2 regions of the Vibrio sp. RC2502 genome follow, and region 2 is predicted to be linked to the other one. Evidence: predicted binding sites of a transcription regulator. Region 2 holds the regulator's gene; the other holds the start of a gene.
The links. The regulator MetJ, encoded in region 2, represses methionine synthesis genes. The targets are predictions, from matches to a motif close to TTAGACNTNTANANGTCTAA.
Positions count from the first base shown of each region.

Region 1 (15,192 bases), 200 kb from region 2:
GGTGCTGTTTGCCCGATAGGTTTACCACCAGAGGTTGCGATCGTGGTGGATACCAAGCTCTATCATCACGAAGAGTTGCTTTATACACCAGGGCTACCAGAGCGTACCTTCGGTATTGCAGGCATTCATTTAAAACCACTCTTACAGATAGGTAATAACCCTCTGTTTGAAATATAAAAAAAGCGAGGCTAGTGCCTCGCTTTTTAGATTATCTATCGTTCGAATTAAGATTCGACACGGTTCAAATGAACATCCATTTGTGGGAATGGAATTTCGATACCGTTCTCGTCCAATGCTTCTTTAATGCCTTGCATTGAATCGAAGTACACACCCCAGTAATCCGCAGTTTTAACCCAAGGGCGCACTACGAAGTTAACTGAAGAATCTGCTAGTGTTAGAACACCGATAGTCATATCAGGATCTTTCAAAATACGAGGATCTTTTTCTAGCGTTTCGCGAATCACTTTCTTCGTTAGCTTAAGATCGGCTTTGTATGAAACACCGATAACCAAGTCTACGCGTCGCGTTGCATGACGAGAGTAGTTCGTGATTGCACCACCAATAACAGACGAGTTAGGTACAACAACCATTTTGTTGTCTGGTGTTTTTAGAACTGTTTGGAAGATTTGAATCGCTTCAACACTACCCGCTACGCCGCCAATCTCTACATAGTCGCCAGATTTAAATGGACGGAATGCAACAATCAGTACGCCTGCCGCAAAGTTTGATAGAGAACCTTGTAGAGCAAGACCAACAGCAAGACCTGCCGCACCGATTACAGCAACAACCGATGCCGTTTGAACACCTAAACGGCCCAGAGCTGCGATAAGTACGATAACGAATAGTAGGTAACGAACAAGACCGTGAATAAATTCTACGACCGCCTTATCCATGTTTTTCTTTTCAAGTACTTTGGAAACACTGCCAGCGACTGCTTTAACGATAATATTACCGATAAATAGGATAATCAGCGCTGAAATAATGTTCACACCGTACTGAATAAGTAGGTCTGAGTTGTTTGTAAGCCAAGTCTCAGCTTGAGTCAGCCCATCTGTTAGAGTGGTATCGATACCCATCGATTCACCTGCCATAATTCTTATCCTCAAAAATAAAGATATATAAATCTAATTGCCGTTAACTTATGAGCCTTGTTTTTTATAGGCCCTTATCTACAACAATATCCCTATTGCCCAACTGAACAGTGTCAGATTTTTGGCACGATATCCCAACTTTGACATTTTGCAAAGTCAGAGTTTCGCAAAGATATGCAAAACAAGGCTTTATCAGAATTTTCTGATATCGACCTGTTACAGAGTACGCAATGCTTTAACATTTCGCCACTTCTATTACCTAGATTCATGCGAAGCGGCTAAAAAACAACCTAATGATTATTGGCGCATTATTAATACGTACTTACATGCCCCTATCCATTCTTCTATTCAGCATGGGTATAAATCTATTAACGTTGAAGAAAGCCAAATGACAGACACAAAAAAAACCCGCTCAAAGAGCGGGTTTTTAGATAACTCAATTCAGACGAATTATAGTACGTCGATTGCGTTAAGGTCAGCAAATGCTTGCTCAAGACGAGTAACCATTGAAGCTTGACCAGCACGTAGCCATACGCGTGGATCGTAGTACTTCTTGTTTGGCGCGTCTTCGCCAGTTGGGTTACCGATTTGACCTTGTAGGTAATCGTGGTTTTCAGCTTCGTACTGACGGATACCATCCCAAGTTGCCCACTGTGTATCAGTATCGATGTTCATTTTGATAACACCGTAGCCGATAGATTCACGGATTTCTTCTAGAGAAGAACCAGAACCACCGTGGAATACGAAGTTTAGAGAGTTCGCTGGAAGACCGAATTTCTCAGAAACGTACGCTTGAGAATCACGTAGGATAGTTGGAGTTAGAACAACGTTACCTGGCTTGTAAACGCCGTGTACGTTACCGAAAGATGCTGCGATAGTGAAACGGTGGCTGATAGCGTTTAGTTTCTCGTATGCGTATGCAACGTCTTCTGGAGAAGTGTATAGCTCAGACGCGTCCATATCAGAGTTGTCAACGCCGTCTTCTTCACCACCAGTACAACCAAGTTCGATTTCTAGAGTCATGTTCATTTTAGCCATGCGCTCTAGGTACTTAGCAGAAATTTCGATGTTCTCTTCTAGAGACTCTTCAGAAAGGTCGATCATGTGAGAAGAGAATAGAGGTTTACCAGTTTGCGCGAAGTACTCTTCACCAGCGTCTAGTAGACCGTCGATCCATGGTAGAAGTTTCTTAGCAGCGTGGTCAGTGTGTAGGATTACTGGAACACCGTAAGCTTCAGCTACAGCGTGAACGTATTTCGCACCAGCAACAGCACCTAGGATTTGAGCTTCTTGACCTTCAAGTTTTAGACCTTTACCAGCAAAGAAAGCAGCGCCACCGTTAGAGAACTGAACGATAACTGGAGCTTTAACTTTTGCAGCTGCTTCAAGTACTGCGTTTACAGAGTCAGTACCAACACAGTTTACTGCTGGAAGTGCAAAGTGGTTTTCTTTTGCAACTTCAAATACTTTCTGAACGTCATCGCCAGAGATAACACCTGGTTTTACGAAGTCGAAGATCTTAGACATGGATGTAATCCTATTTATCTGTCGTTTTTAAACAAAACTTGTTAAGTTGAAAATCTTGCAAACGTTTGCTCACAACTGAGGCTATTCTAGCAGAGTTCCTCTCACGTTGCAGCAAACAAGAAAGCGGGAGAGTAACTCCCCCGCTTTGCTTAAATTACTTAGCGCGTGCTTCTAGCATTTCTACTGCTGGAAGAACTTTACCTTCTACGAACTCAAGGAAAGCGCCGCCGCCAGTAGAGATGTAAGATACGTCAGCTTTGATACCGAACTTGTCGATAGCTGCTAGCGTGTCACCACCACCTGCAACAGAGAAACCTTCAGAAGCTGCGATAGCTTCAGAGATACCTTTAGTACCTGCTTCGAAGTTCTTGAATTCGAATACACCTACAGGACCGTTCCATAGGATAGTTTTCGCGTTTTTAAGGATTTCAGCTAGAGCAGCTGTTGATTCTGGACCAAGGTCGAAGATCATGTCGTCGTCTTGTACTTCAGAAACGTGTTTGATTTCTGCTTCTGCGTTCTCGTCGAATGCTTTCGCACATGCAACGTCAGTTGCCACTGGAATTGCACACTCGTCCATTAGCTTCTTAGCAGTGTCTACTAGGTCAGCTTCGTATAGAGATTTACCAACGTTGTGACCAGCAGCAGCGATGAATGTGTTAGCAATACCACCACCAACAACAAGTTGGTCAGCGATTTTAGATAGAGATTCAAGAACAGTTAGCTTAGTAGAAACTTTTGAACCACCTACGATAGCAACCATTGGACGAGCAGGCTTGTCCATTGCTTTGCCTAGAGCTTCTAGTTCGTTTGCTAGTAGAGGACCAGCACAAGCTACAGGAGCGTGCATACCAACGCCGTGAGTTGACGCTTGAGCACGGTGAGCCGTACCGAATGCATCCATTACGAATACGTCACATAGTGCTGCGTATTTCTTAGATAGCTCTTCTTCGTTTTTCTTCTCGCCTTTGTTGAAGCGAACGTTTTCTAGAACAACAAGCTCACCAGCGTTTAGTTCTAGGCCATCTAGGTAATCTTTAGCAAGTTTAACTTCGCAATCTAGTGCGTCGTTTAGGTAGTTAACAACTGGTTGTAGAGAGAACTCTTCAGCGTATTCACCTTCAGTTGGACGACCTAGGTGAGAAGTAACCATTACTTTAGCGCCAGCTTCTAGGCAGTGCTTAATAGTTGGAAGAGATGCGATGATACGTGCATCAGAAGTTACTTTACCGTCTTTTACTGGCACGTTTAGGTCAGCACGGATGAATACACGTTTACCTGCAAGATCCAGGTCAGTCATCTTGATTACAGACATGATGTGTCCTCTCAAATATTTAATAATTAAAGTTTTTGAAAACTCGGCAACCCTGCCAAGCCTGTTAATTCTTCAAACTGGTTATAGATATGGAGATACGTCAGATTTATTTCAAGGCTTGAAATAAAAATTCTCTCCATCACTTCTTCACCTTTAAAGCTCCACTTGTGAAGAAGCTTTCATTGCTAAAGCGGTATCCAGCATCCGGTTAGCAAAGCCCCATTCGTTATCGCACCAAACGAGCATTTTTACTAATTGCCCGTTACTCACTCTTGTCTGAGTTCCATCCACTATCGCGCTATGGGGATCGTGGTTAAAGTCGATGGAAACGAGTGGCGATTCAGTATAGTCAACAATGTTACGTAATGTACACTGAGATGCGTTAACAATGGTTTGATTTACGTCATTAACTTTCACATTTGTATTAATTGTGACACTTAAATCCATTGCAGTGACGTTAACTGTCGGAACTCGAACGGAAATGGCTTCGAATTTGTTGGAAAATTTCGGGAAGATTCTTTCAATTCCTTTATGCAACTTGGTGTCAACAGGAATGATAGATTGGCTCGCAGCTCGAGTACGACGTAAGTCATTATGGTAGGCATCAATAACTTGTTGGTCGTTCATGGATGAGTGGATTGTGGTAATGGTACCTGACTCAATCCCAAATGCTTCATCCAATACTTTGATGATGGGAACAATACAGTTGGTGGTACATGAACCATTGGACACCACGCGGTGTTCATCTTTGAGGGTTTCGTGGTTCACACCGTAAATAATGGTGTTATCGAGATCGTTCGCTCCTGGATGAGAGAAGAGCACTTTCTTCGCTCCGGCTTCGATATGGGCAAGACCATCCGCCTTTGAACCATAAACGCCGGTACAATCTAAAACGATATCGACCTCAAGGTCGCGCCAAGGAAGCAGTTCAATTTCAGAGAGATGAAGAATTCGGATGGCATCATATTCACCGCTTTCATGGTGAACATTCAAATGTTCTTGATCGTGGGAGATTTTCTTACCAAAACGGCCATGACTGGTGTCATATTGTAGAAGGTGAGCCATTGCCTCTGGTTGAGCAAGCTCATTAACCGCTACCACTTTAATCTGCTGATGTTTGCCGCTTTCATAGACAGCTCGCAGAACATTACGACCTATACGTCCAAATCCATTGATCGCAACTTTTAGCATTTATCCTTCGCCCCACCAAAAATTTCGTGGCACAGATAGTACCTGATAAGGCTGAAAAACGCACCTAATGAATCATAGTAAAGCATGATTTAAACAGGCTGGGACATAGCCCAGCCTTCTTTGAAAGAGATTAGAACGCTACGTCTAACCCTAACCAGTAACGACGTCCATCTTCGACGTACCCATATTCTTTGTAGTTGATGTCTTCATCGAACAGGTTGTAAATCGCACCTTTGATCTTGGTGTTATCCGTCAACTGATACGTTACGCCGGCATCTACAAACGTATAAGCAGGTTCAACGATGCTGTTGCGTGATGGGCCAGTGACCGGATCCATTTCTTTGCCTCGGTAGGTCACTTTCGTCCAACTCTCTAGGTTGTCTGTTGTTTGCCAAGTGACATCAACATTAAACAGATGCTTTGGAAGTTGCTGAAGTGGCATGCCTTTGTATTCACCCGTTTTTTGCTCCGAGTCGGTAAAGGTATAGCTTGAGCTTAAGTAGATAGTCTCGGTTAGTGGTTTCGCCAACGTTGCTTCTACACCCTGAGTAACAGCTTCATCCACATTAATGCGGTAAGTAGGATCCGCCCCCCATTGGTTTGGGCCATCCGTACAAATTGTATCTGGGCACACCACGCGAGTAATCTTATCTTTAAACTCATTGTGGAAGGCGGTTAACGTCACATCAAGACCAGAATCACCTTGGTAAAGCACACTGATTTCTTTGTTCAGTGAAGTTTCCGGATCCAAATCTGGGTTACCATAAATATTGCCGCCACCACTGACTTGCGCCCAACCTGGGGTAATTTCACGTAACTGAGGAGAGCGGAAGCCTGTCGCCACACCGCCTTTGACCGTCCAAGCAGGATCAATACGCCACACACCATACACTCTCGGGCTAAAATGCGCGCCGTAGTTTTCATCGTGATCCAAACGACCACCTAATGTCAGACTAAAAGGTTCTGCGATCTTCCATTCATCTTCGATGAACACAGCCCATTGTGTATTTGATGCTTTCGTTTTAGATGATGCTTTGTTAGACGTAAAATCTTCCAACTCGGCATGCGTCGCATCGACACCAGTTGTCAGAGTATGCGCGCCCAACCCTTTAACTAGGCTGGATTTAAACGTGGTGTTTACAATAGTCATTTCGCGAGATTTGTTTTCACTCTCCTCGCGCTGCAAGTAGGTATCAGAATTACCCAATAACTCCCACTCCCCGGTGTGACTAAGCGTAACGTAGTTGCGACGGTATTCATTTAATGAATCTTCACAGCCTCTACGACAGCCCGTCGTAGGTACAGAAAGACCAACATTACCGCGACGACTTTGTGCCGATGTACCACCCTCTAACTGCACAGAGTGACGATCATTGATTTGATAGATCAGTTTTGAAGAGATGCTCTGCATATCTTTGTCTTCATAACCATAATCAATGTCATCTTCTTCCCTTGCGGTGTATTGACCATAAACCTGTAGCAACAAGTTTTCTGCAAGAGGGCCATTTACAAAGAAGTTCGCACTCTGTTCACCACCAGAACGGCTGTTTTCTTGGATAACCGTCCCCAGCTGCACATTACCTGTCCACTCAAGCGCATCTTTACGGGTGATCACGTTAATCACCCCCCCAATCGCATCGGAACCATACAGCGTCGACATCGGGCCACGGATCACTTCGATTCGCTCAATGGCTTGAAGTGGTGGCAACCAACCTTGTTCAATACCAGGGCCATCGCTATTTGGGCGAGTTTCGCGAGTACTTTGGCGCTTACCATCCACAAGAATTAACGTGTACTTAGAGCCCATACCACGAATGCTGATATCGGTTGTATCACCACCACCAGTCACAACAACACCCGGCACACTTTTCAGTGCATCAGTCACGTCGCGGTAGTAGCGCGAGTCCAATTCTTCTCGCGAGATAACACTAATACTTGCAGGCGCATCCGCTTGGGATTGCTCATAACTTGACGCTGTCACCACGACGGTTTCCATTTTAGAAACTGAGTCGTTAGCAAATACATGAGGGACACTGACGAAGGCTAAAACACCAGTTGCAGTTAGCACTGGCAGTCTAAGAGTGGACATCTACATCTCCATAATTGATAATGATTATTATTTTCGAAGTGGAATTATTCATAAATAGAATGAGATGCATAGTGAGAGTTATGGAACGGTTCTTCCCATATATGGAATCCGTACATAACGCAGTAAGGAGTAAGATATGCACGACTTAGCATCAATTCGTGCTTTTGATGCGCTTAACCAACACAAAAGTTTGACCGCAGCCGCCAAAGCACTGAATCAGCCGAAATCCACCGTGAGCCGCCGCTTAGCACAATTAGAAGCCGACTTTGGCCAAGCGCTAACGACTCGACAAGGCAACCGCTTGATTCTGACACGCGCGGGGGAGATTTTTGCCGACTACAGCCGCCAGATCCTAGAGCTCAGCGAGGAAAGTTATGAGGCGCTTCAAGGCTTAAATAATCAAGTATCAGGCTCTCTACATATCGTTTGCCACGCAGCGTTAGTTCGCAGTTGGTTAGGCGATGTGCTCAATGAATTTCTGGCGGAGAACCCTGACGTCAGAGTCCAGCTCACCAGTGATTTTTCCGATACACACCACGATCCAGATTTGTTTATCTGGCTAGGTGAATACAAAGGGCTGGATTGGCGCAAAGAAACGCTTGGCGTATTTCGTTACACCCCATTCGCGTCGCCAAACTACATCGAAAAACATGGCCCCATCCACCACCCGAGAGAACTAAACAAACATCCGTGGATAGATTTTGGGTCGATACAAGAGAATGGTTTGCTACTCTCGCACCCAGAACAAGGGGAGTTTTTTCTAGAACCATTTGTCAGCCGACTCTATAGCGACAACATTGCTATGCAGATCGATAGTATCGCCAACGGACACGGCATTGGTCTCTTGCCAACTTGGACTGCACAAGGGTATGAGAAACATCACCCCGGCCGTATCACCCCATGCCTTGAAGACTGGCTTTCAGAGCCAATAACGATCAACTGTTATACACCAGCAGGGCGCCATCCTCTTCGCTTATCCGTACTGCTTGAAGATATTCACCAAAGTATTCCGCTAGATTGGAAATATTGAGACAAATAAAAAGGCCATCAACATGATGGCCTTTTCTCACAACCGCTCAACAGAGTCGGTTTAAACAACTGTCTCGATTACGCTAGTAGTTCTTTTGCTGTGTTCACTACGTTTTCTACAGTGAAACCAAACATTTCGAACAACTGGTCAGCAGGTGCAGATTCACCGAATGTTGTCATACCGATGATGCGACCGTCGAAACCAACGTACTTGTACCAGAAGTCTGCGATGCCCGCTTCAATAGCGATACGTGCTGTTACGTCTGATGGTAGAACTGCTTCACGGTAAGCTGCGTCTTGTTTGTCGAATGCATCTGTTGATGGCATTGAAACAACGCGTACTTTCTTACCTTCTGCTGTTAGTTGTTCAGCGGCTTTCACTGCTAACTCAACTTCAGAACCTGTTGCGATTAGGATTAGCTCAGGTTTGCCATCGCTGTCTTTCAGGATGTAACCACCTTTCGCGATGTCTGCAACTTGCTCAGCGCTACGTGGTTGTTGCGCTAGGTTTTGACGAGAGAAGATAAGTGCTGTTGGTGCATCTTTACGTTCAATCGCTAGTTTCCATGCTACAGCAGACTCAACTTGGTCACATGGACGCCATGTGTTCATGTTTGGAGTCAAACGTAGAGACGCCATTTGCTCAACTGGTTGGTGAGTTGGGCCATCTTCGCCAAGACCGATAGAATCGTGTGTGTACACTTGGATGTTCTGAATTTTCATCAAAGCAGCCATACGCATTGCGTTACGAGCGTATTCCATGAACATTAGGAATGTTGCGCCGTAAGGAACGAAACCACCGTGTAGTGCGATACCGTTCATAATAGCAGTCATACCAAATTCACGTACACCGTAGTGGATGTAGTTACCAGAGAAGTCGTTCGCTTCTAGAGACTTAGAACCCGACCACATGGTTAGGTTAGAAGGTGCTAGGTCAGCAGAGCCGCCCATAAATTCTGGTAGCATTTGACCGAAAGCTTCTAGAGCATTTTGAGATGCTTTACGTGACGCAATGTTTGCTGGGTTTGCTTGAAGATCAGCAATGATTTGGTTTGCTTTCTCTTCCCACTCAGCAGGAAGTTCGCCATTTAGACGACGCTTAAGCTCTGCTGCTTCTGTTGGGTAAGCCGCTGCGTATGCTTCGAACTTCGCGTTCCACGCTGCTTCTTTTTCAGCGCCAGCTGCTTTTGCATCCCACTCTGCGTATACATCAGCAGGGATTTCAAATGCAGGGTGTTCCCAACCTAGGAATTCACGTGCTGCTGCGATTTCTTCAGCGCCTAGTGGTGCACCGTGACAGTCGTGAGAACCCGATTTGTTTGGAGAACCAAAACCGATGATAGTCTTCGTACAAATTAGCGTAGGACGAGGGTCTGCTTTTGCAGCTTCAATCGCTGCGTTGATTGCTTCAGAATCGTGGCCATCCACTGCTGGGATTACGTGCCAACCGTAAGCTTCGAAACGCTTAGGTGTATCGTCAGAGAACCAACCTTCAACGTGACCATCGATAGAGATGCCGTTGTCATCCCAAAATGCGATCAGTTTACCTAGGCCTAGCGTACCAGCAAGAGAACATGCCTCATGCGAGATACCTTCCATCAGACAGCCATCACCCATGAACACGTAAGTGAAATGGTCAATGATGTCGTGGCCTTCTTTGTTGAATTGTGCTGCTAGCGCTTTTTCTGCTAGAGCCATACCAACAGCGTTCGTGATACCTTGACCTAGAGGACCTGTTGTCGTTTCGATGCCTGGTGCGTAGCCGTACTCTGGGTGACCTGGAGTCTTAGAGTGAAGCTGACGGAAGTTTTTCAGATCATCGATAGATAGCTCGTAACCGCTCAAGTGCAGTAGAGAGTAGATCAGCATAGAACCGTGGCCGTTTGAAAGTACAAAACGGTCGCGATCTGCCCACTCTGGGTTAGCTGGGTTGTGGTTTAGGTGAGAGCGCCAAAGAACTTCAGCGATATCAGCCATACCCATAGGTGCGCCTGGGTGGCCAGAGTTAGCTTGTTGAACACCATCCATGCTTAGAGCACGAATTGCATTGGCAAGATGTTTACGAGACGACATGTCTGCTCCTGAGTACATTAAGCGAAACGAAAAAAGAGGTCACAATTCTCTCAAAGCCAAGTTGGGTGTGCAAACGTTTTCCAACCCAAAACCTCACAAATATTGCACCTTTCAGTTCAAATACATCGAAGTTCTAAAAATTATCAATAATTCAAGCAAACGTTTGGTTATAACAAAAACCAAAAAAGAGCTTGTAATTCGAGCAATCAAAATTAGAATAGACGTCTAGATGTAGATACACCTACAAATATTAGTATTAATTTGCGCTGAGGAGTTTATCATTCCTCAGTTTTAAACCAGATATAGTGGAGCTAACATGGCTAAGCACCTGTTTACTTCTGAGTCAGTATCAGAAGGTCATCCAGATAAAATTGCAGACCAGATTTCTGATGCGGTTCTTGACGCGATTCTAGAGCAAGATCCAAAGGCTCGTGTTGCATGTGAGACTTACGTTAAAACCGGTATGGTAATGGTGGGTGGTGAAATCACGACTTCAGCATGGGTTGACATCGAAGAGTTAACTCGTGAAACCGTTCGTGAAATCGGCTACGTACACTCAGATATGGGCTTTGACGCGAACTCTTGTGCTGTTCTAAACACAATCGGTAAACAGTCTCCAGATATTAACCAAGGTGTTGATAAAGCTGACCCTAAAGAGCAAGGTGCAGGCGACCAAGGCATCATGTTTGGTTACGCATGTAACGAAACTGAAGTACTCATGCCAGCGCCAATCACTTACTCTCACCGTCTTGTTGAAAAGCAAGCAGAAGTTCGTAAAAACGGCACACTACCTTGGTTGCGTCCAGACGCAAAATCTCAGGTAACGTTCCAGTACGACCAAGGTAAGATTGTCGGTATCGATGCTGTTGTTCTTTCAACTCAGCACTGTGATTCAATCTCTACGCCTGACCTACGTGAAGCAGTAATGGAAGAGATCATCAAACCTGTTCTTCCTGCAGAGTGGATCAGCAAAGACACTAACTTCTTCATCAACCCAACCGGTCGTTTCGTTATCGGTGGCCCAATGGGTGACTGTGGTCTAACTGGTCGTAAAATCATCGTAGATACTTACGGCGGTGCAGCTCGTCACGGTGGCGGTGCATTCTCTGGTAAAGATCCATCGAAAGTAGACCGCTCTGCAGCTTACGCAGCACGTTACGTAGCGAAAAACATCGTAGCGGCTGGTATGGCTGACCGTTGTGAAATCCAACTTTCTTACGCAATCGGTGTTGCTGATCCAACGTCTATCATGGTTGAAACGTTTGGTACCGAGAAAGTATCTCACGACATCATCATTGAAGCGGTTCGTCAATTCTTCGACCTACGTCCATACGGTCTACAAGAAATGCTTAACCTACTTCAACCAATCTACAAGAAGACAGCAGCATACGGTCACTTCGGTCGCGAAGAGTTCCCATGGGAAGCGACTGATAAAGCTGAGCTTCTACGCGATTTCGCTGGCATCAAGTAATCGAGCCACGCAAGAATCAACAAAGCCCTCGCCTTATGGCGGGGGCTTTTTGTATCGAACATTCCTCCCTCCCCTTGCCGAACAAAAATTCAGCAATTATTTGTAAATTCCCCTATCACCGCCAATAGTTAACATAATGTTAAATGCACTTTTCGATGCATATAACACCGAGTAATAAGATGTAGGTTCACGTGGTGAAGTCCGTGATTAAAACACGTAAACCAAACATCCTTTTGTATGGCTCGATACCAAGTCACTGTACTCCTTAAGATAACCATTGAGATGATCGAGTACTGACGACCTTGGTAAGCGTTGACACCGTGGGAATTAATCAAGGAGGAGTTATGCCTCGTACCGTGAATCCATCTGACTTCCAAAGCAAACGAAAGGAAGTGCCAGATAATGAATACGCCAGAACCATTCCGTGTAACACCGTCAATCTGAGTGCCCCCTTTCATTGGTTAGCTCTGGGGTTACATGATTTCGTACGTATGCCTCTCATCAGTGCTTTTTACGGCATCTGTTTTATGGCAGCAGCGATTGGTATTGTGCTTCTGGTGCAATGGCAAGGCACACACTTAGTGGTGATGCCAAGCCTCATCGTCTATATGCTCATAGGTCCGTTTTTAGCACTGGGTCTTTATGATGCGAGTTGGGAGAGAGAACGTGGGCACAAAGCGCGCCTGCTCCATTCCATGAAAGCGATTGGTCGTAACTCAAGCTCACAATGGGCGTTCGCAGTATTGCTCGCCGTCTGTATGATTTTCTGGATGCGTATCGCTGCGCTGCTCCACGCGTTGTACCCATCCGTACAAGGCGCACCACTGACTGAGTTTTTGCCTTTTCTGGTCATAGGTTCATTGGTTGGATTCGTGTTGGCTTGTATCGTATTTAGTATCTCTGCATTTTCGATTCCATTAATGATGGAGCGCCGTGTCGACATGATGACAGCGGTGTTTACTAGCTTTAACGCAGTGAAATCCAATATTCCGGCCATGATTGTTTGGGCAGCGATTATTTGTGGCGGTATCTTAATTGGCTTTGCTACCTACGGAATCGGTATGTTGTTTACCATGCCAATTTTGGGCTACGGTACATGGCACGCCTATCATGCAACCATCAAGAAAAAACACACGCCTTAACGGACAAATGCTATGATTCAGCCCTCGCCAACGCGGGGGCTTTTTATTGAATACACCGGAGTATGGATGGACATTGAACTGAGTTATAAAGCCAAGCAAGTCATGGTTGATTGTATATCTTTGGCACAGCAGGCATTTAAGCGCTCATTCCCTATCCCAAGCATCACATTCAACGTTCGCGGCAAAGCTGCAGGAAAAGCCTACCTTCAATTAAATCAGATTCGTCTCAACCCTATTTTATTTAGAGAAAATCCACAGGCATTTTTGGAAGAAGTAATTCCTCATGAAGTCGCCCACTTAATCACCTACCAAGTGTACGGCAGAGTTCGACCACACGGAAAAGAGTGGCGGGGCGTCATGGAATCCGTATTTGGTATTCCTGCCAACACCACACACCGCTTTGAAGTTACCTCAGTCCAGGGCAAGACGTTTGAATATCGTTGCGGCTGCATGACCTACCCGCTCTCGATTCGCCGACACAATAAAGTTCTGCGCAAAGAGGCAACCTACTCCTGTCAAAAATGCCACCAGCCTTTGAATTTTACAGGTGTTCAACTTTCTTAATTTCGCCGGTGAGAAACAGCGGCGATCACTTGTTTGTTTTTATTATTAACAGACTCATTACTAAAGCCAATCTCTGAGTGGTAGAATGATTAAAGTCATACTTTTTAAAGACTTTAATCATGAAATACTTGTTTACTCTGTTTCTCTTTGTTCTTTCTAGTTCCGCTTTTTCTGCCCCTCCTAGCTCATTTTCTGCCGCCAAACGTGAAGCGGTGAAAATCTATCAAGACCACCCAAGCAGTTTTTACTGCGGTTGTGATATCCAGTGGCAAGGCAAAAAAGGGGTTCCTGACTTAGCCTCTTGCGGTTACCAAGTTCGCAAACAAGAAAAACGCGCAGCTCGCATTGAATGGGAACATGTGGTTCCTGCCTGGCAATTCGGCCACCAGCTCCAGTGTTGGCAAAGCGGTGGGCGTAAAAACTGTTCGCGCAACGACACGGCTTTTAAGCTCATGGAAGCGGATTTACACAACCTGACCCCAGCGGTTGGTGAGGTGAACGGTGACCGTTCTAACTTCAACTTCAGCCAATGGAACGGCATGGATGGTGTCAGCTATGGCCGCTGCGACATGCAAGTGAACTTCAAGCAACGCAAAGTAATGCCACCCGACAGAGCTCGCGGCTCGATTGCACGTACTTACCTGTACATGAGCAAGGAGTACGGATTCAAACTCTCCAAGCAACAAACTCAGCTAATGAGTGCTTGGAACAAAACCTATCCGGTAGATAAATGGGAATGTGAGCGTGACGAGCGCATCGCCAAAGTACAAGGTAACCACAACCCGTTTGTTCAAGAGGCTTGCCGCGCACTGTAAAAACACAAGCGCACCCGAGCTTTTTTGAGGCGTTTCCTTCATTCGAAACGCCTCTTGCCCCTTGTTTTTTCGGTGGAAAGCATCCATGTTAGGAACTAAGTTTATTCTCTTGCTGGAAATCTCATGCGTATCCCTCGAATTTATCATCCAGAAACCATTCATCAACTTGGTACCATCGCTTTAAGTGAAGACGCTGCAGGCCATATCGGCCGAGTACTTCGCATGAAAGAAGGCCAAGAAGTTCTATTATTTGACGGCAGTGGCGCAGAGTTCCCAGCAGTGATCAGTGAAGTCAGTAAAAAGAACGTTCTCGTTGACGTGACTGAGCGCGTCGAAAGCAATATTGAATCCCCTCTCGACTTACATCTTGGCCAAGTCATTTCACGTGGCGATAAGATGGAGTTCACCATCCAGAAATCAGTAGAGCTTGGCGTTAATACCATCACACCACTTATTTCTGAACGTTGTGGCGTAAAGCTGGATCAAAAACGTTTTGAGAAAAAGCTCGCGCAGTGGCAGAAGATTGCGATCAGTGCGTGTGAACAATGTGGTCGCAACGTAGTACCAGAAATTCGCCCAATCATGAGCTTGGAACAGTGGTGCCAAGAAGAGTACGATGGTCTAAAGCTCAACCTTCACCCTCGTGCAAAATACTCAATCAACACCCTGCCGACACCTGTAGAGAAAGTGCGTCTTCTGATCGGCCCTGAAGGCGGTTTGTCTTCAGAAGAGATCGACATGACTCGCGAATACCAATTTGAAGAGACGCTACTCGGCCCGCGCGTTCTACGCACCGAAACTGCGGCTCTGACAGCAATTACAGCCTTACAAGTTCGTTTCGGCGATCTTGGTTAAAACGGAGAAAAATAATGATCAAACTCGGTA
Region 1 is NZ_CM141453.1:2,763,636-2,778,827, forward strand. It holds gene ACYJZR_RS12820 (YbaK/EbsC family protein) at 1-177, shown strand, start outside; gene mscS (small-conductance mechanosensitive channel MscS) at 225-1,091, opposite strand; gene fbaA (class II fructose-bisphosphate aldolase) at 1,542-2,618, opposite strand; gene ACYJZR_RS12835 (phosphoglycerate kinase) at 2,773-3,933, opposite strand; gene epd (erythrose-4-phosphate dehydrogenase) at 4,087-5,124, opposite strand; gene ACYJZR_RS12845 (ligand-gated channel protein) at 5,255-7,213, opposite strand; gene ACYJZR_RS12850 (LysR family transcriptional regulator) at 7,350-8,243, shown strand; gene tkt (transketolase) at 8,321-10,315, opposite strand; gene metK (methionine adenosyltransferase) at 10,632-11,786, shown strand; gene ACYJZR_RS12865 (DUF2189 domain-containing protein) at 12,131-12,928, shown strand; gene ACYJZR_RS12870 (SprT family zinc-dependent metalloprotease) at 12,995-13,492, shown strand; gene endA (deoxyribonuclease I) at 13,612-14,307, shown strand; gene rsmE (16S rRNA (uracil(1498)-N(3))-methyltransferase) at 14,431-15,162, shown strand; gene gshB (glutathione synthase) at 15,177-15,192, shown strand, end outside.
Region 1: a site for MetJ is predicted at 10,533-10,552, ahead of metK (methionine adenosyltransferase). Genes of this name have one in related genera too.

Region 2 (15,192 bases):
CACGAACCATATCAATAGCTTGGCTCGCACCTACGAGTTGGCGAGTCACAGGATCATCATCCAAACCTTCAAACTGTTTGCTCATCCATCCTGGCACTTTAACGTTATTCTGCGCCGCAAAGCGTGAGGCTTGCTTAAAGTTCGAAACTGGCAAAATACCCGGTACGATTTCTACATCGATTCCCGCCGCAACACAGCGGTCACGAAAACGCAGATAAGATTCCACATCAAAGAAGAACTGAGTAATGGCACGGTTTGCACCAGCATCCACTTTACGTTTTAGGTTTAGCAGATCCGATTGAGCACTTTTTGCCTCTGGATGTACTTCTGGAAAAGCCGCCACAGAAATATCAAAATCGTGACGAGATTTTAGTAGCTCAACCAAGTCCGAAGCATACATATCTGGAGCACCGCCACCAGGTGGGATATCACCACGCAGCGCAACGATATTTTCGATGCCGTTATTCCAGTAATCATCAGCAATCTCAATCAACTCTGAACGTGTTGCATCGATACAAGTGAGGTGAGGCGCAGCAACTAAGCCAGTCTCTGCTTTGATTTCCTTGATAATGGAGTGAGTTCTATCACGCTCACCAGAGTTTGCTCCGTATGTTACCGAAACAAATTTAGGCTTGAGCGTTTTGAGACGATGCACAGAGTTCCACAGCGTTTCTTCCATCTTTTCACTGCTTGGCGGAAAAAACTCAAACGAGACATTAATGTTATCTGACAACTCAGCGATATTCTGGTTTAAGGCGTCGATATGGCCTGCGTGCGTGTATCCCATCTTACTCTCCCTGTGGCACTCCGCCACGAAATCAAAATCCTTGAATCGACGTTTAGACGTCTATATGTCTACAGAATGTATTGAATGTTATTTAATGTCAACCTTGTGATTATGAATTTTTCTCGCGTTAATAATGAGGATAGTTCAAGTTAATTCGCATCTGCTATTTACTCATAACAACGTTTGAAAATGGCGAATCTTATTTTAAGTATGGCACTGAGGAAGGAATAAAAAACCCCGGATGAATTCCAGGGTTTTTAGGTATCTCGCAAAGTTTAGAATAATCCAGCTAAGCGGTTGAGATCCGATTGGATTGCACCAGCGGTCACCTCGCGTCCTGCACCTGGGCCACGAATCACCAAAGGGTTGTCCTTGTACCATTTACTTTCAATCGCAAAAATGTTGTCGCATGGCAGCAAGTTAGCCAGCGCATGTTCGCGCGGTAATGCTTCTACGCCCACCGTCGCTTTGCCATTTTTCTCTAAGCGCGCCACATATCGAAGCACCTGCTCATCTCTTTGTGCTTTGGTTAGACGCTCTTGAAGAATCTCACTGAGCAGTGCGCCATTATCAAAGAACTCATCCAAACTCAGAGAGCGCAGCTCTTCAGGTACCAGTGATTCCACTTTTACGCTGTCCGGTTCAATATCCAGACCAGACTCACGCGCTAAGATAACCAGTTTACGCATGACATCCGAACCATCTAAATCAGCACGCGGATCCGGTTCTGTTAATCCTTGTTGCCACGCTAAATCGACCAACTCATTAAACGGCACCGAGCCATCAAACTGCTGGAACAACCAAGAAAGTGTTCCCGAGAAGATTCCGGATAACGCCACAATCTCATCACCACTTTCACGCAGATCTCTCACGGTATGGTTGATAGGTAACCCTGCCCCAACCGTCGCGTTGTAGAGCCAGTAGCGACCGATTTTCACGAATGCATCTTGCACTTGGTGGTAGTATTGACTGTCGGCAGAGCCTGCAACTTTGTTAGCAGAAATTAAATGGATGCCTTGTTGGGCGATATCAACATAACGTTGCGCCAACTCTTTGCTCGCGGTCACGTCCAATACCACGGCTTCATCATAACTTTGTAAATCGCCCAACCGACTCAGCCACGTCCCATCGTTCTCAATACTTTCATCATCAAACTTGTCGGCAACCGCCGCCGCATCGATACCCTTTTCAGCAAACCAATATGTCTGGCTATCGACGACGGCGACTAAGTCAAAGCTCATACCGTGGCGTTTTTCGAGTTCTGTTTTCTGAGTCGCAAATAGATTTAACCAGCTAGAACCGATATTGCCTTTGCCACATAACGCTACCGCTACGCGCTTTTGCGCTTGGAATAACTGGCTGTGAATCAACAGCACTAATGCTTCGGTATCGGTGCGACGCAGTACCGCAACTAGGCTTAAACCTGATTCAGTTTCAGAAACAAATTCAACTGGTGCGTGCTTCAATTTTTGGTAAAAACCAAAACAATGGTTGGCATTCTTCGTTACGCCCGCTCCGACAGCGGCCACAAGTGAATAGCCTTCTTTGAGTTTGATTTCAGCTTCAACCGCAAGATCTTGTAGATACTTCAGCGCACCTGTCGCAATCTCTGTGGTGTACGCTAAGCGTAATTTTTGCTGATCGGCTTGGGCTTCGTAAGAGAGTGGCTCGAGTTGCGCACGTTGAAGAGACTTTAAAACATCACTTTGGGTTTTGTTGAAGTCATGACCATGTCTAAAGGACAATTGAATCAACAATACCTCATCCAAAGAAGTGATGATTTTCGCTCCACGCCCAGAAGCAAGTACACGCTCAATACGTGTTGACCCCGATTCAGGTTGATAACTGCACTTGAGGCTTAAGTCCATCGTGCTTTGCGCGACAGGTTGTAACGTACGGCTATGCAAAACCGGCGCTGCAAGGCGGGCCAGTTCACTCGCTTCGTCTAAGCGCAGTAAAGGCAACAGACATGCGTCCGACACCAAACGAGGATCCGCACTGTAAACGCCAGCAACATCACTCCAAATGGTTACGGTTGTCACTTCCGCCAAAGCTCCGATTACGGTTGCGGAATAATCCGAGCCATTCCGCCCCAACAGCACGGTTTCTCCTGCCTCATTTTGCGCCATAAATCCGGTGATGATGACACGTTTGTGGCTGTGCTGCGCCAACGCCTCCTTAATCAGGGGATAAGAACGCGCACGGTCAACTTCAGGCTGAGTACCGGCTTCTGCACGTAAAAATGCACGTGCATCTTGTGCGACCGCAGGAACATTTTGTTGTGAAAGCAAGGCAGCCAATAAACGTGAAGACCACAATTCACCGTGACCCAACACTGCCGCTTTTTGCGCATCCGTCAGTGGCGCAGCCAGCTCGGCTAAGGTACTGAACTCATCGTGCAAAGAAGCGAGCAATTGCGTCTGCACCTCGCCTTCTAATAAAGATTCAATTAGCTCCGACTGGAATTGTCTTAAGCCTTGCAGTGCTTCATGCGCAATACGGCCATCTTTGTCTAAACCTTCCAGAAACTCGATCAAGCGATTAGTGGTCTTCCCCGCGGCAGATACCACCACCAGATCATTCTCGACAGAGTATTCTTTAAGAATATCGGCCACACGTAAGTAACATTCAGGGTTTGCTAAGCTGCTGCCACCAAATTTATGTAACTGACGTTGTACACTCATTTTTAGTTCTCCTATTACTGAGCAGCTTTTACAAAGGCTTGATCGAGATCGGCAATCAGGTCTTGTGCATCTTCTAAACCCACAGACAGACGAAGCAGCTGATGCGACACGCCCGCTTCCGCTAACGCCTCTTCTCCCATGGCTCGATGCGTCATAGATGCGGGGTGACAAATCAAACTCTCCACGCCACCAAGCGACTCTGCAAGAGAAAACAGTTCGAGCTCTTTAACAAACACTTTAAGTTGCTCAAATGAGCCTGCAAATTCAAAGCTCAACATAGACCCAAAACCCGACTGCTGCTTTTTCGCGATTTCGTGACCTGGGTGATCTGGCAAGCTCGGATGGTAAATCTTCGCGACCAAAGCCTGCTGTTGTAGGTAGTTGAGTACGTGTTGAGAGCTTTCTTCGTGCACTCGCATACGGGCGCCTAAAGTGCGGATCCCACGCAACGTCATGTAACTATCGAAAGGCGTACCCGTGGCGCCAATACAGTTTCCCCACCATGCAAGCTCTTCTGCGTGCGCTTCTGTTTTGGTGATCACCACACCACCAATCACGTCCGAGTGACCGTTAATGTATTTTGTAGTTGAGTGGATAACAAAATCAGCACCGAGCTCCAAAGGCTTTTGGTACACCGGTGTCAAAAAGGTATTGTCTACCGCAACCAAAGCGCCCACTTGTTTGGCTTTTTCGCATACCGCTGCAATATCAACCACACGAACTAAAGGGTTCGATGGAGTTTCTAACAAAATAAGCTTTGGCTTTTTCGCTAGTGCAGCCTCTAGAGCTTGCTCATCCGATTGATCAACGAACTGCACTTTGAAGTCGCCTTTGTTAGCTCGTGTATTGAACAAACGGTATGTGCCACCATAGCAATCATGCGGTGCAACAATCAGATCATCTGGCCCAAGAAAAGCCGATACCCACAAGTTAAGTGCGGAAGTACCGCAGTTAGTCACCACTGCGCCTTTGCCAGACTCTAACTCTGATAACGCACTCTCTAGCAAACCACGGTTTGGGTTACCTGAACGCGTGTAATCGTATTTAGGGACTTCACCAAAAGCAGGGAAACCATAGTTGGTTGAAAGGTAGATTGGTGGAACAACAGCGTGGTATTGGCTGTCTGATTCGATACCAGTGCGTACAGCAATGGTCGCAGGCTTGCGGGTGCTCATGGGTGTATCCTTTCACAGGTGATGACTTCTAAATAGGAATGCGCTATATCTAATTTGTCAGATCTATCTGAACAACACTCTTCCTTAACTGTTCTGTTCACTTTACTTGTCAAAAAATGAGACGTCAACACTTCTAGACGTCCATATGTCTTTGCTTGTGGCAGTAAATGCGGCTAAAATCAGCACCTATATTAATTTTCAACTTATTACATAAATGAAGGTGTGCAATGGCTGACTGGAATGGTGAATACATTAGCCCATATGCTGAGCACGGTAAAAAAAGCGAACAAGTAAAAAAAATTACCGTTTCTATCCCGCTAAAAGTTTTAAAAGTGCTGACTGATGAGCGTACACGTCGTCAGATCAATAACTTACGCCATGCAACCAACAGCGAACTACTATGTGAAGCATTCCTGCACGCATATACAGGTCAGCCATTACCAACGGATGAAGACCTTCGTAAAGACAGACCGGATGACATTCCAACTGAAGCAAAAGCGTTAATGACGGCGATGGGTATCGAATTCGAAGCATTTGACGAAGAATAATTGCTTACAAATTCATCCGCTTTAGAAGCTGCGCCGGGGGCAGTTTTTGGAGATATAAAAAATGGGACGTCAATGCGTCCCATTTTTGTGTTCAATGTGGCTGAGTAAATTACTCTGCCATGTAGTTTTCTGGCATCTCAATACGAGCAACACCGGAATCTACTGCCGCTTGAGCTACCGCTTTTGCTACGCGAGGTAGCAGACGTGGATCCATTGGCTTAGGAATGATGTAGTCGCTGCCAAATTCTAGCTTCTCAACACCTGCAGCTTTTAGTACCGATTCAGGCACAGGCTCTTTTGCCAATGCACGAATTGCGTCAACTGCTGCCAGCTTCATGTCGTCATTGATTTCACTCGCACGTACATCTAACGCACCACGGAAAATGAAAGGGAAACACAATACGTTGTTCACTTGGTTTGGATAATCACTGCGACCAGTACCCATAATTAAGTCATCACGCACTGCGTGTGCTAGCTCAGGTTTGATTTCAGGATCTGGGTTCGAACAAGCAAATACAACTGGCTTGTCAGCCATGAGTTTCAACGCTTCTGGTGGCAATAGATTTGGACCAGATACACCTAGGAATAGGTCTGCACCTTCGATCACATCTTCTAGTGTGCGCTTGTCTGTATTGTTTGCGAACAGTTGCTTGTACTCATTCAGATCATCACGACGAGTATGGATCACCCCTTTGCGATCCAGCATGTAGATCTTCTCGCGCATTGCGCCACACTTGATAAGCAGCTCCATACACGCAACGGCTGCAGCACCAGCACCAAGACAAACAATCGTTGAATCTTCAAGCTTCTTACCCTGCAGCTCGATAGCATTGAGCATACCTGCAGCTGTCACGATAGCCGTACCATGTTGATCATCGTGGAATACTGGTACGTCACAACGCTCAATCAAACGCTTTTCAATTTCAAAACAGTCTGGTGCTTTGATGTCTTCAAGGTTGATACCACCGAAAGTGTCAGCAATGTTCGCAACCGTATCAACGAACTCGTCGATCGTGCGATGCTTCACTTCAATATCAATTGAATCAAGGCCAGCAAAACGCTTAAACAGTAACGCTTTACCTTCCATTACAGGCTTAGAGGCAAGTGGGCCAAGATTACCTAGACCAAGAATAGCGGTACCGTTTGAAATAACCGCAACCATGTTGCCTTTCGCTGTGTACTTGTACACGTTGTCAGGGTTTTGTGCGATTTCACGTACAGGCTCAGCCACGCCAGGGCTGTATGCTAGAGCAAGGTCACCAGCAGTTTCTGCTGGTTTAGTTAATTCGACAGCGATTTTACCCGGGGTTGGGTAAGCATGGTAATCCAGAGCTTTTTGGCGATGTTCTTCTTCTGGGGTGGCTGCTTGGCGATTGTCTTCAGACATGGATCGTTTCTCTTTGTTATTTTTAGGTAAGGGGGCATAAATTCTAAAGGATAGAAATCAATCTTCATAGGTAAGATTGCGAGCAATATCCTTAAAAAGCCGATAATAAAAGAGATTAGACCAGATAAGTGTGTTAAGCACCTGATTTTCTGGTCAGGTGCTCTTTTTATGATATGAATTCTTTTTGAACAATGCGTCAGTATGTTCGTTACTCTTCATCGACATACTGAGCTTGAAGGTAGTTTTCAATGCCTGACATTTCAATCAAGCCAAGTTGGGTCTCAAGCCAGTCCACATGCTCTTCTTCATCTTCGAGAATATCTTGAAACAAATCACGCGAAACATAGTCGCGAATATCTTCGGCATAGGCAATCGCATCTTTTAGATCAGGAATGGCCGCCATCTCCAGTTTAAGGTCGCATTCGAGCATTTCCTTAGTATCTTCACCAATCATTAGCTTTCCAAGATCTTGAAGGTTCGGTAATCCCTCCAAGAACAAGATCCGCTCGATAAGGTGGTCAGCATGCTTCATTTCATCAATCGACTCGTGGTATTCCTTATCGGCCAGGTGCTTTAACCCCCAGTCTTTATACATACGAGCATGAAGAAAATATTGATTGATAGCGATGAGCTCGTTACCGAGCACTTTATTGAGATGTTGGATGATGATTGGATCGCCTTTCATGACAAAGCCCTCCTATTTGGCTTCTATTAACTTTAGAAGCAAATGAGAAGGTGTCAAAGAGACCAAGTAATCCTCAAAAAGCGATGAGGTAGTTAACTAGCTTGTCTTAATTCGGTGTAATGTGTTTCTGCTAGGATTTCTTTCGCCTGCTTAATGCACTTACCACACTGGCTCCCCAAAGCCGTGCATCTCTTAATGCCTCGAATATCAGTTACACCCTCATCTATCGCCAACTTCCTAATTTTTTTGTCGGAGACGCCATGGCAAAGACAAACGTACATATAAAAACCTTTCTAATAAAAACCGAAGACAAGAATATAAACGAGAATAGTTATTGTTACCACTCGTATTGAGGAAGTATTGAGAACATTTCGTTATATAGGTTTTTGTTCGGAAAGAGAGGATCAATCACTTATGAGGGAACTGCGAATCAGAAAAAACATACTTCAAGTAAGAGGTTGTTTTTTTAAAACAAGAAGGGAGCACCTTCAGTTTGTGCTTATAACTAAATAAAAAACAAATACGAAAAAGGGAAGCCGAAGCCTCCCTTTTCTTGATGCGCTTTCTTCAAAAAGAAGAAGAGTGCAAGATTTCGTTTAATTCGTTAAGAATTATTCGAAGATCTTAGCAACAACACCAGCACCTACTGTACGGCCACCTTCACGGATAGCGAAACGTAGACCTTCGTCCATTGCGATTGGTGCGATTAGCTCAACAACCATTTGGATGTTGTCGCCTGGCATTACCATTTCTACGCCTTCTGGTAGAGAGATGTCGCCAGTTACGTCAGTTGTACGGAAGTAGAACTGTGGACGGTAACCTTTGAAGAAAGGAGTGTGACGACCGCCTTCTTCTTTAGACAGTACGTATACTTCTGATTCGAACTTAGTGTGTGGAGTGATTGAACCAGGCTTAGCTAGTACTTGACCACGTTCAACTTCGTCACGCTTAGTACCACGTAGAAGTGCACCAACGTTCTCACCTGCACGGCCTTCGTCTAGAAGCTTACGGAACATCTCTACACCAGTACATGTTGTAGTAGTTGTATCCTTGATACCTACGATAGCAACTTCGTCACCAACTGTTAGGATACCACGCTCGATACGGCCAGTTACTACTGTACCACGACCTTGGATTGAGAATACGTCTTCGATAGGCATTAGGAATGGCTGATCTACCGCACGCTCTGGCTCAGGGATGTAAGTATCTAGAGCTTCAGCTAGTTCAACGATTTTCGCTTCCCACTGCTCTTCGCCGTTTAGTGCGCCTAGTGCAGAACCTTGGATAACTGGTAGATCATCACCTGGGAAATCGTATTCAGATAGAAGTTCACGAACTTCCATTTCTACTAGTTCTAGTAGCTCTTCATCGTCAACCATGTCACATTTGTTCATGAATACGATGATGTATGGGATACCAACCTGACGGCCTAGTAGGATGTGCTCACGAGTTTGTGGCATTGGGCCATCTGTCGCAGCAACAACTAGGATACCACCGTCCATCTGTGCAGCACCAGTGATCATGTTTTTAACGTAGTCAGCGTGTCCTGGACAGTCAACGTGCGCGTAGTGACGGCTTGGAGTGTCGTACTCTACGTGAGAAGTTGCGATTGTGATACCGCGCTCACGCTCTTCTGGAGCGTTATCGATAGATGCGAAGTCTTTCGCTTCACCGCCGTACACTTTAGCTAGAGTAGTACAGATAGCAGCAGTTAGAGTTGTTTTACCGTGGTCAACGTGGCCGATAGTACCAACGTTAACGTGCGGTTTCGTACGTTCAAATTTTTCTTTAGACACGATCGTGTTCCTTCCTAGTTATGATTCGCCGTGATCATTATTGATCTACGACGCGCCAGAAATTGTTATTTTATGCGCCAACGCCCGTTAGCGCAATATTTGGACGGCTTGATCTCGCAAAAAGTCGTAAACTTTTTGTAGTTCAATCGTCAATTAGTAACCACGCTCTGCAATAATTTTATCTGCGAAGTTTTTCGGCACTTCAGCGTACTCGTTAAACTCCATAGAGTAAGACGCACGGCCTTGAGTTGCAGAACGTAGGTCAGTTGCGTAACCAAACATCTCAGATAGTGGAACTTGAGCACGGATGATCTTAAGACCAGCCACACCTTCATCCATACCTTCGATCATACCGCGACGACGGTTTAGGTCACCAACAACGTCACCCATCCAATCTTCCGGAGTGGTTACTTCGACATTCATCATTGGTTCTAGAATCACAGGTTGTGCTTCTAGTGCACCTTTCTTGAATGCCATCGAGCCAGCGATCTTAAACGCCATCTCGCTTGAGTCTACATCGTGGTAAGAGCCATCAAATAGTGTAGCTTTAATATCTAGGACAGGGTAACCCGCTAGAACACCACTATTCATTTGCTCTTCGATACCTTTCGCTACCGAACTAATGTATTCCTTAGGAATCACACCGCCCACGATTTCGTCTACGAATACGAAACCTTCACCAGGTTCTGAAGGCTCAAGTTTGACCCATACGTGACCGTATTGACCGCGACCGCCAGATTGACGAACGAACTTGCCTTCCACTTCCGCTTTACCACGAATGGTTTCACGGTAAGCAACCTGAGGTTTACCAACGTTACAATCAACGCTGAATTCACGCTTCATACGATCAACGATGATATCTAGGTGAAGTTCACCCATACCAGAGATCAGAGTCTGACCTGTTTCGTCGTCCGTTTCTACGCGGAATGATGGATCTTCCGCAGCCAGTTTACCTAGCGCGATACCCATTTTCTCTTGGTCTGCTTTAGAACGAGGTTCTACAGCGATCTGAATAACTGGTTCAGGGAATTCCATGCGCTCCAGAATCACTTTGTGGTTCTGGTCACACAGTGTGTCACCTGTCGTTACATCTTTCAGACCGATAGCAGCAGCAATATCACCAGCGCGAACTTCTTTGATTTCTTCACGCTTGTTTGCATGCATCTGAACGATACGACCAAAACGCTCTTTCTTCTCTTTTACAGAGTTGTAAACCGCGTCACCTGAGTTAACAACACCAGAATAAACACGCATGAAAGTAAGCGTACCCACGAATGGGTCTGTCGCGATCTTGAACGCCAGTGCTGAGAACGGTTCATTGTCGTCTGCGTGACGTTCAATTTCGTTATCTTTCTCGTCAACACCTTTAATTGCAGGTACGTCAGATGGCGATGGCAAAAATTCGATTACTGCATCCAGTACCGCTTGAACACCTTTGTTTTTGAACGCACTACCACAAGTAGCCAGTACGATTTCGTTGTTTAGTGTGCGAGTACGTAGAGCTTGTTTGATCTCAGCTTCGGTCAATTCACCTTCTTCAAGGTACTTGTCCATCAGCTCTTCACTTGCTTCTGCTGCAGACTCAATCATGTGATTGCGCCACTCTTCAGCAAGCTCGATCATGTCTGCTGGAATGTCTTCGTAAGTAAACGACATGCCTTGGTCGGCATCATTCCAGTTGATCATCTTCATCTTGATAAGGTCGATAACACCACGGAAGTCCTCTTCAGCACCAACGTTTAGTTGGATTGGAACAGGGTTCGCACCAAGACGGTTTTTAATTTGATCCACAACGCGTAGGAAGTCTGCACCTGCACGGTCCATCTTGTTTACAAATACCATACGAGGAACGTGGTATTTGTCAGCTTGACGCCATACTGTTTCAGACTGAGGTTCAACACCAGACGAGCCACAGAACACAACCACTGCACCATCAAGTACACGAAGAGAACGCTCTACTTCGATCGTAAAGTCAACGTGTCCTGGAGTATCAATGATGTTTACGCGATGCTCAGGGAACTGTGCTTCCATACCACGCCAGAAAGTAGTCGTCGCAGCTGAAGTGATAGTGATACCACGTTCCTGCTCCTGCTCCATCCAGTCCATGGTTGCTGCACCATCGTGAACTTCACCGATTTTATGAGACAGACCAGTGTAGAACAAAATACGTTCAGTAGTGGTTGTTTTACCTGCATCTACGTGAGCACAGATACCGATATTGCGGTAGTGCTCAATAGGAGTTTTGCGAGCCACGATTGAATCCTCTTAACTTAGAGATAGGGACTATTGCTATAGCTAAAAAATGCTATCCCCTAGATATAGCAATAGTTCCTAGCATAGGCATAGGAACTAAAGAAGTGCTGCAAGGAACCTTGCAGCACTGAAAAGGTATTACCAACGGTAATGTGCAAACGCTTTGTTCGCTTCTGCCATACGGTGAACGTCTTCACGTTTCTTAACAGCAGTACCTTTGTTCTCAGACGCGTCTAGCATTTCAGCAGCTAGGCGTTGAGCCATAGATTTTTCACCACGCTTACGCGCAGCTTCAACCAACCAACGCATAGCAAGTGCGTTACGGCGAACCGGACGTACTTCTACAGGAACTTGGTAAGTTGAACCACCAACACGGCGAGATTTAACCTCTACCGCTGGGCGAACGTTTTCAAGAGCTTCTTCAAAAATAGCTAAGTGGTCTTTACCAGACTTTTCAGCCATAGAATCTAGTGCAGTGTAAACGATTTTCTCTGCAGTAGATTTTTTACCGTCAACCATTAGGATGTTAACGAATTTTGCCAGCAATTCAGATTTGAATTTTGGATCTGGAAGGATCTTACGCTGACCAATGACGCGACGACGTGGCATGGATTTATCTCCGTTGTCTTCTTCAGGTTTTATCCAAAACTTTTCAGTTTTTTCAAAAAATTAAAAATAATTTAGTGTTTGGCCTTACTTAACGGAATCCATTAAGACTTAGGACGCTTCACACCGTACTTAGAACGACCTTGTTTACGGTCATTTACGCCAGCACAGTCTAGTGCGCCGCGAACAGTGTGGTAACGCACACCTGGAAGGTCTTTAACACGACCACCACGGATTAGAACAACTGAGTGCTCTTGAAGGTTGTGACCTTCACCGCCGATGTACGAAGTAACTTCGAAGCCGTTTGTCAGACGTACACGACAAACTTTACGAAGTGCTGAGTTAGGTTTTTTAGGTGTAGTAGTGTAAACACGAGTACATACACCACGTTTTTGTGGGCACGCTTCTAGTGCAGGCACGTTGCTTTTAACAACTTGCTTTGCACGTGGCTTACGTACCAACTGGTTAATAGTTGCCATTAACTAGCTCCTGATTTACTTGAAAGTAAGCTTTGTGAAAAATCTATCCCTAGCCACCATTGGCAGTTAGGGACGCAAAATTCTATGCAGCAGTGAGAGGTGTGTCAAGAAATATACGGATCTTTTTTGTTCAATTAGAGCAATTCATCCGTAAAGCTTTATCGACAGGAAAGGTGTATTAATCCCAGGTGAGAGATTTATCGTGTTTTGCCGTCAATTCGACAAAGCCAACGTAGTCTACAACAGTCACTGATGGACTGATACGATTTGCCATTCCACGCGCTTGAATATCGCTTTCTAATGCGAACACAGTGGCGTGTTTTACATGGCTAAACACCTTGTGCTGTGGATTTGCGGCGTAGACGGCATCTTCAATCAGCAAGGCAGCATCTTGTTCGCTATACAATGCGAATGCATCTTCTAAGGCTGAAACAGTTTTGATGATGTGTAACATAGCGTCCTCAGAATGACAGTAACTTGCCAGCTTGCTGCAGTTTTTCTTTTACTTGCTCAAGGCTGAGTGCTTGAGCATCTATAACGAGATCAGCTTGAGCCAATCCTCGTTGCGCTAATGATTCTGAACACACAAACACCTGTTCGATGTCGTATAGATCGAATAACTTGAGCATCGGCGCGTAATCTTTGCTTAAGATACCACTAGGTTCTTGCCCTAACAGAAGTTGATACACGCCATCTCCGATAAAGATCACGGTGATATCTTCGCAATACGCGGAAGCCGCTAAAAGCGCATCAACGCCTTCGCGACCAGCTGCGCTGCCATGCGGTGCGCTTCGAAATAGATAAGTTAACTGACTCAAAACTGTACCACTCTGTCTTGGGTTAACATCGCTTCGGCTAGACTGCCCAAACCTGCTTGTACAAAACCTTCTGCAAGATTGTTTTGTGTTAAACCATGTTGAGTGGCTTCATCCTCACTAATGATGCCACGACGCAGCGCTGCAGCGACACACGTTTCCAAACGCACATCATGTTCTTTAGCGAGACCTTGCCATGCTTTAGTCAAATCAAACTCATCATTAGCTGGCACACTTAACGCAGTACCGTTGGTCACACCATCTTGATAAAAGAACACACTCACCAGAGTATGCCCTTGTTCAATGACTGCTTGTGCGAATTGGTATGCGCTGCGTGCCGATTGGCTGCCGTAAACAGAGCCATTTACCACCAGCGTGTAAGTTAATCCACCCACGCTTATTCGTCCTCGGTTTTACGTTGACGAATGTATAAGTACACGGTGTGTTTTGAAATGTTAAGACGATCGGCAACACGGTTGATGGCATCTTTGATGTCGAAGATGCCTTTATCGTACAACTCCATCACGATCTGACGATTCTTAGTGTTGTTCGATACCGATTTATCCGCATTGATTTCTTCAATCGTACGTTCAACGGTTTGGTCCACCAGCTCTTCTACGTCACTCGCGAAGTTCACCGATGAAGCGGCTTCTTTCGCTTCTTGCGTTGGCATGAAAGATTGCAACACTTGCGAAAATGGCGCATCAAGGTTGACGTTGATACACAGCAAACCAATTACGCGATTTTCACCGTTGCGGATCGCAACAGTGATTGACTTCATTAGTACGCCGCCTTTGGCACGTGTGAAGTAAGAACGTGAGAAATTACGCTCAGAGCCTTCAATGTCTTTCAGCATTTTTAGCGCTAAGTCAGTAATAGGCGAACCTACTTGGCGGCCGGTGTTTTCGCCATTGGCGATTTTGATTGCAGAGGTATTTAAGTCTTCCAGAGAGTGAAGAACGATTTCACAAAACGGACCGATCAGGCTCGCGATACCGTCCACGACCGCTTCGTAAGATCTCAAGATGATTTTGTCGTGCTCAGTAAATGGCATCACGTTAACCGATTCCATTTCGAGCAACATCTCCGCATTTATTGTTTCTGTAGTTGTCATAAGCCTTCGAGCGAAAAATCAACAAATTGGTGTAAGTTTATCAGAAAATTTGAAACGCAACCTAGCAAACTCACCAACTAGTGACCTAGAACAAAAAAGGCCCGTTAAACGGACCTTTTTCAATAACTTAGCTCAGCTCGTTCTTATTGCTCAGCTTTGTCATTCTCAACTTTTAGTAGCTCAACTTCAAATACAAGTGTTGAGTTTGCTGGAATGCTTGGCGTGTCTTGGTCACCGTATGCAAGCTCTGGCGGGATAACAAATTTGAATTTAGAACCCACTGGCATTAGCTGAACACCTTCTGTCCAACCTGGGATAACACGGTTTAGAGGGAACGTTGCTGGCTCACCACGATCGTAAGAGCTGTCGAACTGAGTACCGTCAATCAACGTACCTTTGTAGTGTACTTGTACAGTGTCAGTGTCTTTTGGCTTCTCGCCTTCAGCAGGTGTGATTACTTGGTATAGAAGACCGGTGTCTGTTTTCACTACGCCTTCTTGCTTTTCGAATTCCGCACGGAAATCATCGCCAGCTTTTTTCGCTGCCGCTGCTTTTTCTGCTGCTTGTGCTTGCATCTTCTCAGCAACACGCTTGTCTAGAGACTCTAGAGCAGCACGTGTTTCTTCTTCGTTTAGCTCTGCGTTGCCTTTAAAGACATCTTCGATACCTTTAAGAACAAGGTCTTTGTTTAGGTTGATACCGATTTCGCTTGGTTTTTCGATGCTAGTGCTTAGGTAGTTAGCAAATGAAACACCGATTGCGTATGCCGCTTTGTCGTCGTCGGTTTTAAAGTGAACCGCTTTACCTGTTTCTGCTTGAACTTGTTCTGCTTGAGGTGCTGCTTCTGGTTTTGTTTCTTCTTT
Region 2 is NZ_CM141453.1:2,964,223-2,979,414, forward strand. It holds gene metF (methylenetetrahydrofolate reductase) at 1-787, opposite strand, end outside; gene ACYJZR_RS13795 (bifunctional aspartate kinase/homoserine dehydrogenase II) at 1,063-3,471, opposite strand; gene ACYJZR_RS13800 (O-succinylhomoserine (thiol)-lyase) at 3,486-4,646, opposite strand; gene metJ (met regulon transcriptional regulator MetJ) at 4,874-5,194, shown strand; gene ACYJZR_RS13810 (malic enzyme-like NAD(P)-binding protein) at 5,304-6,581, opposite strand; gene bfr (bacterioferritin) at 6,790-7,266, opposite strand; gene ACYJZR_RS13820 ((2Fe-2S)-binding protein) at 7,359-7,547, opposite strand; gene tuf (elongation factor Tu) at 7,878-9,062, opposite strand; gene fusA (elongation factor G) at 9,216-11,315, opposite strand; gene rpsG (30S ribosomal protein S7) at 11,454-11,924, opposite strand; gene rpsL (30S ribosomal protein S12) at 12,026-12,400, opposite strand; gene tusB (sulfurtransferase complex subunit TusB) at 12,579-12,854, opposite strand; gene tusC (sulfurtransferase complex subunit TusC) at 12,862-13,218, opposite strand; gene tusD (sulfurtransferase complex subunit TusD) at 13,215-13,610, opposite strand; gene ACYJZR_RS13860 (helix-turn-helix transcriptional regulator) at 13,613-14,329, opposite strand; gene fkpA (FKBP-type peptidyl-prolyl cis-trans isomerase) at 14,473-15,192, opposite strand, start outside.